DNA from 4 places in the Desulfofundulus sp. JL263-se genome. Region 2 is predicted to be linked to each of the others. Evidence: riboswitches for the same ligand, from Rfam matches in the RefSeq annotation. Region 2 holds a riboswitch; each other region holds the start of a gene.
What was found. Region 2 has a riboswitch for cobalamin ahead of cobK (precorrin-6A reductase). Riboswitches for the same ligand answer to the same signal wherever they lie in the genome.
Positions count from the first base shown of each region.

Region 1: it holds a riboswitch for cobalamin, as region 2 does, so the genes downstream of both, ACX4JR_RS01240 (S-layer homology domain-containing protein) here and cobK (precorrin-6A reductase) in region 2, are expected to answer to the same signal.
Region 3: it holds a riboswitch for cobalamin, as region 2 does, so the genes downstream of both, thiC (phosphomethylpyrimidine synthase ThiC) here and cobK (precorrin-6A reductase) in region 2, are expected to answer to the same signal.
Region 4: it holds a riboswitch for cobalamin, as region 2 does, so the genes downstream of both, cobT (nicotinate-nucleotide--dimethylbenzimidazole phosphoribosyltransferase) here and cobK (precorrin-6A reductase) in region 2, are expected to answer to the same signal.

Region 1 is NZ_CM149993.1:236,169-239,642, reverse strand. Features, by position in the region: gene ACX4JR_RS01240 (S-layer homology domain-containing protein) at 1-1,975, opposite strand, end outside; cobalamin riboswitch at 2,133-2,421, opposite strand; gene ACX4JR_RS01235 (hypothetical protein) at 2,600-3,474, opposite strand, start outside.
Region 2 is NZ_CM149993.1:2,459,273-2,462,746, reverse strand. Features, by position in the region: gene clpX (ATP-dependent Clp protease ATP-binding subunit ClpX) at 1-435, shown strand, start outside; cobalamin riboswitch at 524-803, shown strand; gene cobK (precorrin-6A reductase) at 1,236-2,012, shown strand; gene ACX4JR_RS12750 (energy-coupling factor ABC transporter permease) at 1,999-2,778, shown strand; gene ACX4JR_RS12745 (energy-coupling factor ABC transporter substrate-binding protein) at 2,775-3,083, shown strand; gene cbiQ (cobalt ECF transporter T component CbiQ) at 3,098-3,474, shown strand, end outside.
Region 3 is NZ_CM149993.1:840,306-843,779, reverse strand. Features, by position in the region: gene bzaB (B12 lower ligand biosynthesis ThiC-like protein BzaB) at 1-491, opposite strand, end outside; gene thiC (phosphomethylpyrimidine synthase ThiC) at 509-1,807, opposite strand; cobalamin riboswitch at 1,919-2,110, opposite strand; gene ACX4JR_RS04305 (superoxide dismutase) at 2,288-2,965, shown strand; gene ACX4JR_RS04300 (FadR/GntR family transcriptional regulator) at 3,025-3,474, opposite strand, start outside.
Region 4 is NZ_CM149993.1:961,118-964,591, reverse strand. Features, by position in the region: gene fbp (fructose-1,6-bisphosphate aldolase/phosphatase) at 1-262, shown strand, start outside; gene cobT (nicotinate-nucleotide--dimethylbenzimidazole phosphoribosyltransferase) at 321-1,391, opposite strand; cobalamin riboswitch at 1,483-1,689, opposite strand; gene fni (type 2 isopentenyl-diphosphate Delta-isomerase) at 1,743-2,828, opposite strand; gene ACX4JR_RS04900 (ferredoxin domain-containing protein) at 2,828-3,352, opposite strand.

The sequences.
Region 1 (3,474 bases), 880 kb from region 2:
AAAGAATTACTTTCCCGGGAGCAAACCAAAAATTACCCTGTTTTCCTACAACGGCAACCCAAACCTCTGTTCTTTGCGGTAAAGTTGTTCCTTCGGAATTATCATTGCTGTCACTGTCCCCTTCTTGATCTCCCTGGTCAATTCCGCCCTCGCAGAATTCTGACGCTTTGAACGCTGCCAGCGCCTTGAGCGGGGCAAAGGTTCCCATCACGTTAGCATATGGCCCAAAGCTGCCGTCATCATTTTGCGCCTCGTCACTTAGCAGGTAGGTAATCAGGTTTTTTTCACCGTATACTTCATCCGTTACCGTCCAGTTCTCTCCCTGCGGGTCTATACCAAGTTTCAGCAGGGTAAGCACCGCTTCCGCTGTGGATACTCCCGGGTCCCAGTTGCTTATTTCTCCTTTTGTCCCTTGTTTGCTCTTTAAAAAGGCTAAACCGTCCTGTATGGCCCGGTAGCAGTCCGAACCCTGCTCCATTGCATCCGGAAAACCCGCCAGCGCTCTTATCGCCCAGCTCGTAGCATCCACATCTTCATATTCTGTCCCTCCATAGGTATATCCCCACACGCCGGTACCGTTGTTGAGCCGCTGGCCCAGCAGCCATTCTTCTGCTTTTGTCACATCCAGATGCTCTGCGTCCAAAGCCCCCATCTCAGATAGCGCCATTACCGGCCACACGTGCTCGTATACCGTCGCGCCAAAGTTTCCTTCTTCCCCCTGCAGATCCTTCAAAAGCCCTGCCAGTCTCTCTTTTTCACCGGAAGTATCTCCCAGCGTATTCAGCAGCAGTATTGTCTTGCCAATTGTCGCCACCTTGCTGTTTTTATCTATCTTTTTGGCATCTTCGATAATTAGTTTTTTTAGCGTTTTACTCCACCCACTGCTGTCCAGGTCTTCCCCGGCTGCCGCCAGGGCTTCCGCCGCCAGTTCACTTATGTTAGTTCTGTCTTCGCAGAATTTTTTATATAGGTACGAAATAGCACTGGCAATCTTTGTATCTATTTCACTATTTAAATCTCCATTATTGAATTCTGACACTTTGAACGCTGCCAGCGCCTTGAGTGGGGCAAAGGTTCCCATCACGTTAGCATATGGCCCAAAGCTGCCGTCATCATTTTGTGCCTCGTCACTTAGCAGGTAGGTAATCAGGTTTTTTTCACCGTATACTTCATCCGTTACCGTCCAGTTCTCTCCCTGCGGGTCTATACCAAGTTTCAGCAGGGTAAGCACCGCTTCCGCTGTGGATACTCCCGGGTCCCAGTTGCTTATTTCTCCTTTTGTCCCTTGTTTGCTCTTTAAAAAGGCTAAACCGTCCTGTATGGCCCGGTAGCAGTCCGAACCCTGCTCCATTGCATCCGGAAAACCCGCCAGCGCTCTTATCGCCCAGCTCGTAGCATCCACATCTTCATATTCTGTCCCTCCATAGGTATATCCCCACACGCCGGTACCGTTGTTGAGCCGCTGGCCCAGCAGCCATTCTTCTGCTTTTGTCACATCCAGATGCTCTGCGTCCAAAGCCCCCATCTCAGATAGCGCCATTACCGGCCACACGTGCTCGTATACCGTCGCGCCAAAGTTTCCTTCTTCCCCCTGCAGATCCTTCAAAAGCCCTGCCAGTCTCTCTTTTTCACCGGAAGTATCTCCCAGCGTATTCAGCAGCAGTATTGTCTTGCCAATTGTCGCCACCTTGCTGTTTTTATCTATCTTTTTGGCATCTTCGATAATTAGTTTTTTTAGCGTTTTACTCCACCCACTGCTGTCCAGGTCTTCCCCGGCTGCCGCCAGGGCTTCCGCCGCCAGTTCGCTTATGTTCTCTCCATTTTCATTATATTGTCCGTATAAGTAGTCTATTGCCTTATCAATTCGTTCCTGAGTTAAACTACTAATATCTGCAGCTTGTACATTATTTGCAAATACTAAGCAAAAAATTGATATTACTACAACTGTTAAAAGAACATTTTTTCTTGGTAACATTTCTCTAACCCCCAACTAGAAACCTGCTTTTTAAACCACGGTATTTCCTCTAACAAGGTATCTCCCCCTATCAAAAAACCCCGGCCTACAAAAAGGCCGGGGGTTCAATCCCTAACTGGGCATAAAAACAACCACCTCCCCATCACCCGTAGGCGCCGGCAGTTTGGCGGAACAGGCAGGTCTCCTGGCTCAGGTTCATCGAGATTTCACGTCTTCCCATCCAGTCCAGCACTCAATGATACTTTTAGTTACTCAAAGTAAGTGAATATTACCCAAAAAATAACCAACGCCGTTACAATACTTTGCGAACCGTTGAGTGCTGGACCAAACAGTGACTTGATGTGAAACCTCTCCCCATCACAGTGGCGGGGACCGCGCCGGATTTGCACCGGCTTCCCTTTTAAGCCTTACCTTCCGGTAAAAGCACCTGTTCCTTTTATAATATTTTTTGTAAAATAGTTAGTTAACTTGAAGAAAACATAACACAGTTTTACTATATTGTCAACATATTCAACTTCCCTATCACCAATCTTACTATAGTTAATTAAGTCTACAAAATAACTTCCCGATATTTTACCATTACCGGACACCACCTTATCCTAATAGATCCGGGCCTGCCCAAATTTAAAATATTATACTGACAATAAAGCTGAGCATTAAACCGGTTACAGCCACGTACCGTATATTCCAGCGCAAACTTATTTCTATGGGGTTTCTTCCCGAAAACCTGCTAAGCATCATGTTAACAGCTGTAGAAGGTGAACTTACATTTGCAATGGCACAGCTCATAACAAGAATTGCCGCCAAGCTCTCAGCAGGTAAGCCTATTGCCGGCGGGTCAAGGCTGCTGGCTAATATACTAGCGGAAACCACTGGATGAACGCCAGCAATGGCTAATATTACAATAGCCAAAAGAATGGTTAACTCTATTACCAGCTGGCCATAACCGGCCATTACTTGTAACATGGTGATAATATATTTACCGGCCTCACTGTTAGCAAAGGAAGCAGCAAAAAAACCGGCACTTAAGAACAAAACCACTTCCCCGCGCAACAAGGGGAGAGTAACCTGGAAGTAATTTCTCATCCCCTCCTTGTAAATCTCTTTATGACCGGGCAAAAACGACCAAAACAAGGGAAACAATGTAGCAACTAAGCATACAATTAAAATCATATTTAAACCGGTTATCCATTCCACCAATAACATAGCCACGGTAATACCCATTCCTGTAAAAATCATTGTTAATAAAACGGCGCGATTATCTGGTTTAAGTTTTGATTTAATTTGTTCGGAATTTTGGTTTTTCCACTGGGGGAAATTTTCCAAGCCAAGCCTGGCCTGGTAAAGGTAATTTTTTCGTGGAAAAATTCCCCCAAAATTTTGGGGGAAATTTTCCAAGCCAAGCCTGGCCTGGTAAAGGTAATTTTTTCGTGGAAAAATTCCCCCAAAAAAAACCATTAAAAACCCACCAGCAAAAGCGATCATAGCCAGTGGAAAGT
Region 2 (3,474 bases):
GAGCGAAATATCGGGCAGATCCTTAAGCACATCCTTCCGGAGGATCTATTGAAATACGGTCTTATTCCCGAGTTCGTCGGACGCCTGCCGGTTATTGTTACCATTGATGCCCTGGATGAAGAGGCACTGATCAGGATCCTCACTGAACCCAGGAATGCTCTCGTCAAACAATATCAAAAATTATTTGAACTTGATGGTGTAAATCTGGAGTTTCAGCAGGAGGCCCTCGAGGCCATTGCCCGGGAAGCCATGCGCCGCAACACAGGTGCCCGTGGCTTAAGGGCCATTCTGGAAGAAATAATGTTGGACATTATGTATGATATTCCGTCCCGGAATGATATTACCAAGTGTATTATCACCAAAGAAATTATAGAAAAGAAAGAAAAGCCTCTTGTTATCTCCGTTGAACGCAAGAAAAAAGAAGAATCGGCATAAATAAGCCCACGATGAATGTGGGCTTATTTAAACTTTATACTGGACAAATTGGTAAATTTGTGTTAACATTAAGACAGCTAATTAATTTAATAATTTTTTCTACCCAGGTGCCCGTACCGAAAGGTAGGGATAATAGGGAACCAGGTGAGAATCCTGGACGGTCCGGCCACTGTGATTGGGGAGCCTCTTCCTAAAGGCCACTGTCCAGCCCAGCACTCAATGGTATTACTATTATGATATCGGATTACCGTAGGCAAGTTTATTATCTTGCAAGCTACCAAAATACCTTTGAGTGGTGGACCGGGTGGGAAGGCGGAAGAAGGTGATGAACCATAAGTCAGGAGACCTGCCTGGGTAGCGCACTGGTGATGTCCTCCCGTGGAGAGGGGCAGTGTACCATTTTGGTAGGGGATAAATACGCTGTAAAGTGCTAAAAAGCACCCTGACTCTTCGTGGAGAGGGGTGCTTTAAATTTTTAACCCGTACTCTCTTCCTGGCAATGTACTGCCAGGACTCCTTTCTTTATTTTAGTTTTTTATGGGCAATTGAATATGAAGGACAGGTGCCATGATTCGAGAAATCGTGGCTTAAACCTGAACCTTTGTTTTTTTCGCTGTTCGGGAAAGGTTACCCAAAAAGGTGATACTCACTTGGGGCCGCAAAACCTTGAACAGCGAACGGGCCTGTCTAACTTTACCACTAATCCGCAGGGTGTTAGGGGGTGGTTAGATGTGGCCAGATTTAGGTAAAAATCTGTCCCCGGTACATCCGGGGGCTTTTCTTTAGGTAGGTGAGCAAGTTTGATATTGATTTTGGGTGGTATCAGTGAAGGCCGTAAATTGGTTCAACATTTAGTTAAAGAAGGCCAGGAAGTAGGAGTTATTGCTTTAAGTTGTTACGGAAAAGAATTGGCGCGGGAAGACGGGGCCGTTGTGTTTGAGGAAAAAATTCCCGCCGACCCTGGTGAGTGGCTTAAAAACATTAATGTGCGCGCTGTGGTTGATGCCAGGCATTCTTCCGTATTCGACAACTACAATTCTACCAGTGACAATTGGGTTTCTGTTTGCGATATTGCAGGGATACCCTTTTACCGTATTGGGCGTGAAGAAACGGTTTTTACTGAAAATGAACTTATTCATACGGTATATTCCATGGAGGAAGCCGCTGAAAAAGCAGCCCAACTGGGAAAGAACATATTTTTGACAACAGGAAGTCACGGGCTGGAACCATTTCTGCGGCTTAAAGAAAAGCATGGCATACGTTTGGTGGTCAGGGTGTTGCCTGAGCACAGGGTTATTAAAAAATGCCAGGATATGGGTATAAAACCCAAGGATATTGTGGCCATGCAGGGACCTTTTTCCAAACAAGTTAACAAGGTCCTGTTTAAAATGTACCGGGCATCAGTGGTAGTCACCAAGGACAGTGGAAAAGCCGGGGGTACGGATACCAAGTTGTCTGCGGCCCTTTCCTTGAAAATACCGGTAGTCATAATTAAGAGAAAAGCTAATGGACCGGTGTTTAAGTGGCAGGAAGTATTTCGCTTGCTTAGGGAAAATGGGAAAAATGGAGGAAGGTGATTTAATGATTTCCTTTAAGCGAACTATTTTGTTAAGTACTTATATGCTTGTCCTGTTCATGACGGTACCCAGGCCTGCTTTTGCCATGCATATTATGGAGGGGTTTCTCCCTGTGGGCTGGGCGGCATTCTGGGCCCTGGCTACCCTGCCCTTTTTGGTGCTTGGCATTCGCTCTATTACAAATTGGGCAACGTATAATCCCGGCACTAAAATATTGCTGGGATTGGTTGGTGCTTTTGCCTTTGTCCTTTCTGCTTTAAAAATTCCTTCAGTAACGGGAAGTTGTTCCCATCCCACCGGCGTGGGATTGGGCGCCATCATGTTCGGGCCAATCCTCATGACTGTACTGGGATTTATAGTTCTTCTGTTTCAAGCATTATTGCTGGCCCACGGGGGGCTTTCCACTTTGGGAGCCAACACTTTTTCCATGGCCGTGGCCGGGCCGCTGGTGGCCTACGGTGTTTATAAAGGTGCCCGAAAACTGGGGGTGCCCACCTGGCTGGCGGTGTTCCTGGGGGCCGGGCTTGGTGATCTCGTTACATACGTTGTTACCTCCCTGCAACTGGCCCTGGCTTTTCCGGCAAAAGCCGGCGGGGTGGCAGCATCCTTTGCCAAGTTTGCCACGGTATTTGCCGTTACTCAGGTTCCCCTGGCCATAAGTGAAGGCCTGCTTACGGTGCTGGTATTTAACATAATTGCCACCTATGCTAAAGAAGAGATGCGGCAATTGCCCCTCCATCTTAATTCTAAGGAGGCCGGATTATGAACCATACCCAAAGCAGAAAGAACAATCTTTTCTTAAAAAACCTGCTCCTTTTGTCGCTGGTAGTGATTTTAGTCGCTTTCCCAATGATTTACCTCCAAGGGGCCGAGTTTGGAGGTGCGGATGGTGAGGCCGAGGCAGTTATTAATGAAATTGAGCCTAGTTATACACCATGGTTTGAAAGCATCTGGGAGCCGCCCAGCGGTGAGATTGAGAGCCTTCTTTTTGTTCTCCAGGGGGCCCTGGGAGCGGGAGTTGTCGGCTATTGTTTGGGTTACTTAAAGGGCCGTAAAAAACGGGAGGATTAAAAGGGGACTGGATTATGCTACCCATTGAACAATATTCTTATTGCAACGGTTTAAGTAATGTTCATCCCGGGGAAAAATTTACCTTTGCCATTATTACCTTAATAATCTGCCTTGGTGCTTCAGACATTTTGACTTCACTGGTTATTATTTTAATGATGGCCGGCGCGGTAATTTTCCGCGCCGGAATACCCCCGGCTTTTTACTTTAAATTAATAACTATACCCATTTCTTTTTTAGTGATAGGTATTTTGACTATAGCCATATCCGTAACAAGGGCCGAGGAAGGATTTTTATATGCCGTTAGTCTCGGTAATTTTACTGTGGGGGTTACCGGCCAAAGTATTATGACTGCCGCCAATTTATTTTTTAAGTCCCTGGGGGCCGTTTCGTG
Region 3 (3,474 bases), 1.5 Mb from region 2:
CAGTGAATGGCCATGAAATCCACACCTTCTGACGCCTGCTTTTCTATGGCTGCAAACATATCCTCCGCCGTCATGGCCACAATGCTGCCTCTTTTTTCCCTGGCTTCAACGGCACACTGGTAAACGGGCACGCTGCCCACGGGAACCCTTGCTTTGGCCAGGGTCTGCCTTCTCATACCGTCGATATCTCCCCCGGTGCTTAAATCCATAACGCTGTCGCATCCTGCTTCCTCCGCAATGGCCAGTTTCCTTGCCTCCACTTCTACCTGGTCCCGCTCGCTGGAAGTGCCGATAAGGACATTTACCTTGACCCGCAAGCCATCTCCAATGCCGCAGTAGTTAAATTCCTTGCGCTTAACGTTTTTAGGAATAACAATTTTGCCAAGGGCAACACCTTCCCGGATAAATTCGGGGTCCACGTTTTCCCGGTAGGCCACCGCTTCCATTTCGGGAGTAATTTTGCCCGCGCGGGCCGCCAGTACTTGAGTCATTTTCTCACCCCTTCTTTTTAACAGCTGTGCTTGTATGTCCCCAGGTACTCGGATACTATTTTCATGGCACAGTATTTACCGCACATGGCACAGGCCGGCGAAGATTCCTCGCTGCGATTCTTTCTTATTTCTCCCGCCCGGTGGGGGTCTATGGCCAGGGCGAGCTGTTTTTCCCAATTGAGCTCTTTTCTGGCCCTGGACAGTTCTAAATCCCATTCTGCAGCCCCCTTAAGGCCCCTGGCCAGATCCGCGGCGTGGGCGGCGATGCGGGCCGCCACCACCCCTTCGTGCACTTGCCGGGCGTCGGGGAGACCTATGTGTTCAGCTGCCGTAACATAGCAAATAAATTCAGCTCCCGCCCAGGCACTTATGGCCCCGCCGATGGCGGCGCTGATGTGGTCGTAACCGGCCGCTATGTCGGTTACCACGGGGCCGAAGACAAAATACGGCGCGCCCTTGCAAAGACTCTTCTGCAAGGTAATGGTTGCCTTAAGCTGGTTTAAAGGTACATGTCCCGGACCCTTGACCATTACCTGGACCCCGGCCTCCCGGGCACGTCTTACCAATTCTCCCAAAATTACCAGCTCGTGTACTTGCGCGCCGTCCAGGGAATCGTACAGACACCCCGGCCTCATGCCGTCGGCAAGACTGACCGTGACATCATATTTGCGGGCAATCTCCAGCACCCGGTCATAGTACTCATACAAGGGGTTTTCCCTCTGGTTATAAATCATCCAGCCTATAAGGTGAGAGCCCCCGTAACTCACCAGGGGATCTATCCGGCCTTCCCTCTTGGCGCGCTCTACAATTTCCATGGTGGTACCACAGTGAAGGGCCAGAAAATCCACACCGTCGGCGGCCTGGCGCTCAATTACCTCAAAAAGCTCGTCAACAGTCATCTTAACGGCGGAGCCGTATTTTTCACCGGCCTCGGCTATGGCCTGGTAAAGGGGCAAAGTCCCCACGGGTGTGGGAGTGGCCGCCAGCGCTTCTTTACGCATGGCATCGATATCCCTGCTTACGCTCAAGTCCATGATAGAATCCGTTCCCGCCTTTACCGCGGCCTTAATTTTTTTGACTTCGACGTCAATCCGGGCGTCCTTGCCGTACAATCCTATACTGGCACTTACCTTGGTCCGCAGGCCCGCGCCTATACCTACAGGAAAACTGCTGCTGCGCCGGGCGTTACGGGGTATGACTATTTTCCCTTCGGCAATTCCCTGTCTTATAAATTCCGGGGTAACTTTCTCCTGCCCGGCCACCCGTTCCATGACCGGTGTAATTTTCCCCTCTCTGGCGCTCTCCAATAGAGTCATTTAATTCCCTCCTTTTCCAAAATTTTCTAAAATAAAAAGCCCGCACCCTTATTGATGCGGACTTTGCCATCATCCCCACGTTTTTTCCCTTGCCGCCATATCCCCGTGGCAGCACAAGAACACTTCCAGGCAGGTCTCCTGGCTTCCGGAATAGCGCCCTGACCTCCCTTCCCAACTGCCTTGCCTTAAAGGACGACAGAAGGTGGTAATGAGGCGGACTACCGGTTACAGTGGCGGGACCGCCCGGGATTCTCACCCGGTTCCCTATTATCCCTTACGGGCACCTGGAAATGCGTGCTACTAAATTGTCAATACACATTCTATTAACTAATTTTAACATTGTCAAGGATAAAACCATCCAAACCCCGGCTTGCCATTCCCCCCTGATTCTTTAATTATTAGGAGTTATCAGGAACTTTTCCATGATAAAACCATAATATAATTACCACAGGTTTCCAATTTGAAAGGAGAATCTTAACTATGCGTGATTTGTGGGCCGTTCAATCCGTACCGCCCGGCGGCCACCAGCTGCCTCCTTTACCTTATCCCTATAATGCCCTGGAACCGGTAATAAGCGGGACCGCCCTGCGCGTCCACCATGACCGCCACCATAAATCTTATGTTGATGGCCTGAACAAGGCAGAGCTGAAGCTGACAGAAGCAAGGCGGAAAAGGGATTTTTCCCTGATTAAACACTGGGAAAGGGAACTGGCCTTTTACGGCTCGGGGCACATACTGCACAGCGTTTTTTGGACCATAATGACACCGAGGGGTACCGGGCAGCCCGGCCCTGAAACGTGGCGGCAGATTAACAACTATTTTGGTGGTTTTTTCACTTTCCAAGAACAATTTGCTGCCGCAGCCACAGACGTGGAAGCATCGGGATGGGCGGTTCTGGTATGGCAGCCTACCTGGGAGCGGCTGGAAATTCTCACCGCTGAAAAGCACCAGGACCTAACCCAATGGGGCGGCATCCCCATCCTGGTACTGGACGTCTGGGAGCATGCCTATTACCTGGATTACCAAAACCGGCGCGCGGACTACGTGAAGGCCTGGTGGCAACTGGTTAATTGGGCTGAAGTGGAAAGGCGGCTCAAACTGGCAATGCAGGCCCGGGTACCGCTAATCCTCAGCAGTTCGCTGGATATGATTATCTGAAATATACCACCCCGTGCAAAAATCATAAAAGCCACCTATCATTTTTGACAGGTGACGTGTCAAAGGTTGCTTAAATTTTTCCCGAATATATATTCTTCCACCCCCACCAGGTGTTCAAGCATGGCACGGCGGGCGGCTGAAGAGTCAGCATTTTTTATAGCCCGGTAAATTAACCGGTGTTCCTGGTAGAGACGCGGGGGATTGGCGGGATCTTTGTACATTTGATGGCGAGCGGCAGCCAGTAGCCGGGTCATGGCATCGGCAATGGTATTCATCAACTTAACCAACAAAGAATTTTGAGTAGCCTCGGCTACCGCAAAATGAAATTTCATATCTGCTTCTTCACCCAGGTTACCTTCCTTAAGATCTTGTTCCATTTGCTGCAGGGCCCGGCTGATAACCTCCAGCTGTTCCGGCATACAGCGCTGGGCAGCCATTCCCGCAGCCTCTACTTCCAATATTTTACGCAATTCCATTAGTTCCCGGGCAGTTTCCCCGTTGGCCATCAA
Region 4 (3,474 bases), 1.5 Mb from region 2:
ACGGTTCGACGGCCCCCCGCGGGTAGTAGCCCTGGGATTCCAACTTGCCGATGGTATACTTCACGGTCCCCAGGATTTCTTTGCTGACCCGTCCTACGACAAAGCCCGGGAAAAAGCAAATGAAATCGCCCAATACTTGCGCAGCTTGGGCCCCTTCGAGCCACACCGCCTGCATTTGGATGAAATGGAATACACAACCCTACCGCAAGTTACGGAAAAACTTAAATCCAGATTTGAAGACCTTCGCAAACCAAGTAGTTAACTGGCAGGTAAAAATGCTGATAAAAGGCAGCCCTTGCATTAGGGCTGCCTTTTTACGCTTACTTTAAAATCTTATCTTCTTCTAAATCCATAACGTTAGCCTCGGCAAAGGTAGCCATTTCATTAAGTATCCTGCAGGCAGCATCAACCAAGTTCATGGCCAGCACAGCCCCGGTACCTTCTCCCAACCGCATATTCATGTACAGCATGGGCTTTAAACCCAAATGTTCCAGCATCAATTTATGCCCGGGCTCCGCGGACAGGTGAGATGCAATCATGTAATCCCTGCACTTGGGCTCAATGGCCGCGGCCACCAGGGCGGCAGCCGTAGAAATAAACCCGTCTAAAAGAACGGGAACCCGGCAGGCGGCAGCACCCAGGATAACACCGGTTAAGCCGCCGATTTCAAGGCCTCCCACTTTGGACAACACATCCAGGCCATCCTCCGGATCCGGCCTGTTAACCTCCAGCGCCCTGATCACCGCTTCACGTTTTCTGGCCAGCACATCGTCATTTACCAGTGTACCCCTGCCGGTAACCTCATCTGCAGTATATCCACCCAGGGCGGCTAAAATAGCACTGCTGGGAGTAGTGTTGCCAATTCCCATATCACCGGTTGCCAAAATGGTTGCACCTTGGCTGATTTCTGTTTTTGCCAATTCAATTCCCACTTCTACAGCCTGCACCGCCTCATCCCTGGCCATAGCCGGCCCTCTGGATATATTACCGGTACCAGGCCTCACTTTGCGAGAAATTACCCCGGGTATGTTTACAGGCCCCTTTACGCCTACGTCCACTACAACCAACCTTACCCCGGCCTGCCGGGCCAGTACCCCTATGCCGGCAACTCCCCGGACAAAATTGGGAAGCATCTGCCTGGTAATCTCCTGGGGCGCGGCACTTACCCCTTCTTCCACTACGCCGTGATCACCGGCCATCAATATTACTGATTTTCCTCCCACCATTGGCCGGGGATGTCCCGTTATACCGGCCATCTTTGCGGCCAATTCCTCGAGCATTCCCAGGCTACCTGGGGGTTTAATAAGGTTATCCAGCCTTTCCTTTGCCTTTTCCATGGCACCGTGGTCCAAACTAACAATGGATTGGATAGTTTTATTTAGCAGTTCCATTTTTTAAAGCCTCCCCTTTAACAAAATTAAAAGTCCACGACCTTAAAAGGCCGTGGACTTTACCATCATCCACTGCAGCGCCCTTTCCCGCAGGGCTATCCCCAAGCAGGCAGGTCTCCTGGCTTCCGGGCTTCGCACCCTGCCGCCTTCCCGGCACGGCAGTGGCACACTCTCGTGCCTTCCCGCTCGCGCCAGTGGCATAATGGCGGGCACTTCCCGGTTACAGTGGCGGGACCGCTCAGGATTCTCACCTGATTCCCTATTCTCCCCGAAGGGCACCTGCTGGGCATAAGTGTTTTTAAATTTTGTTCTATGCCTTTGGGGAAAAATCCTCCTTTAATTCAAAATTTTTTACCTGCAGGCATACCGGTTTATATCTATTCCCCGCCGCATGAGCCACTGGGCCGTCATACCTGTAATAACCAACTGTTTGGTTCGCAACATATCCAGGCGCCCTGTGCCCAGCGCCATCATTATACTCCGCAGGCCCGTCTTCATTTCCTCAATATATTCTACCAGGCCCTCAGTCCCGCGTTCCATCAAGATCTGCAAAAAGGGCCTCGCTATCCCCACCAATCCGGCCCCCGCCACCAGAGCCTTGGCCACATCGCCTGCCGAGCGGATACCGCCGGAAGCAATAATTTCCACATTCCCCGAAACGCTTAGCGCCTCCAATAAAGCCGGTGCTGTCGGTATTCCCCAATCCAAAAGGGGGACATCAGACTTTCCCCGCCGTCGTCCTTCAATGGCGGCAAAATTTGTACCCCCGCGGCCGCCAATATCCAGGTACTTTACCCCCATATCAGCCAAAGACTTTACCGTCTCACGGCTCATGCCAAACCCCACTTCTTTAACTATAACCGGCACGGGCAACTCGCCCACCAGGCGGGCTATATTATCCATTACACCCCTGAAGTCCACGTCTCCTTCGGGCATGCTGAGTTCCTGGGCCACGTTCAAATATAACTGTATACCGTCCGCCTGCACCATTTCCACCGCTTCCAGAGCATCCTCGAGACGGCACCCCGCATCTAAATTCGCCAGCACCACTCCGCCGGGATTTTTTTCCCGCATAATCGTATATGTTTTCCTTACACCGGGATTTTCCAGGGCCGCCCGCTGGGAGCCCACTGCAACGGCAATTCCCGTACGGGACGCCACCTCACCCAGGGCAGCATTAATCTCCAATACATCCGGATGCCCGCCGGTCATGGCATTAATTAAAAGAGGGGCCCTTAATTTTTTACCGAGAAACAAGCACGTGCAGTCAACCTGTTCCAGCCGCAATTCCGGCACCGCGCAGGGAACCAAAAAAAGGTCGGCAAATCCCGTTGACCCGGTATCTTCCAATTCCAGGGCATAATATACGTGCTCTATTTTACGTTTTTGTCGTAAAATTATAACCGCCTCCGAATCCAGGATACTTCTTCCCGGCATTACTTGGCCTGCCGGTCGAAATAAATGTTTTTACTGGTTGCGGAAATGGGAATGGCCACCACTATGGAGCCCTTGACAAGACCCATTTTCCTGGCCACCACTGCCGGGCGATACATAATCCTGTTATCTACATTCAGTATACTTGCTGTTTTTACAGCGGAACCCAAGGCAATTCCCACATCCAGGACACGCCAGGCACATAACGGCCCTTCAAACTCAGGACCTTCATTACTTTTCAGGTCATCGCAACGCTCATAGCCACATGCCCCGCAATTAAGCCCTAAAGGCTTGTTTTCTTTAAGGGAAATAAAAACCACCGCGTCGGAGTTTCTTACATTTTCAGCATCCCGGTCAAAATTTCCCTTGCCGGATTCCCTGCCGAATTTATGCATTTCATCCGCCAGGTGCTGCAGGTCTTCCCCGGAAATTATCTTTATATCCACATAATCCTGTCCCAGGCTCTTGGGAGCAGTTTTTGCGGCCACCGCCATCAGTTCGGCCACTGTTTTCATAACGTTACCCACATTTACACCTCCGGAAATCGCGGCAATAATAATTTTTTCTACAAAATATTATCATTAGGGTTACCTGCAGTCAAACTTAACCTTAAATACCATTTAAAATCACAAGAGCTGCATTTAAACCT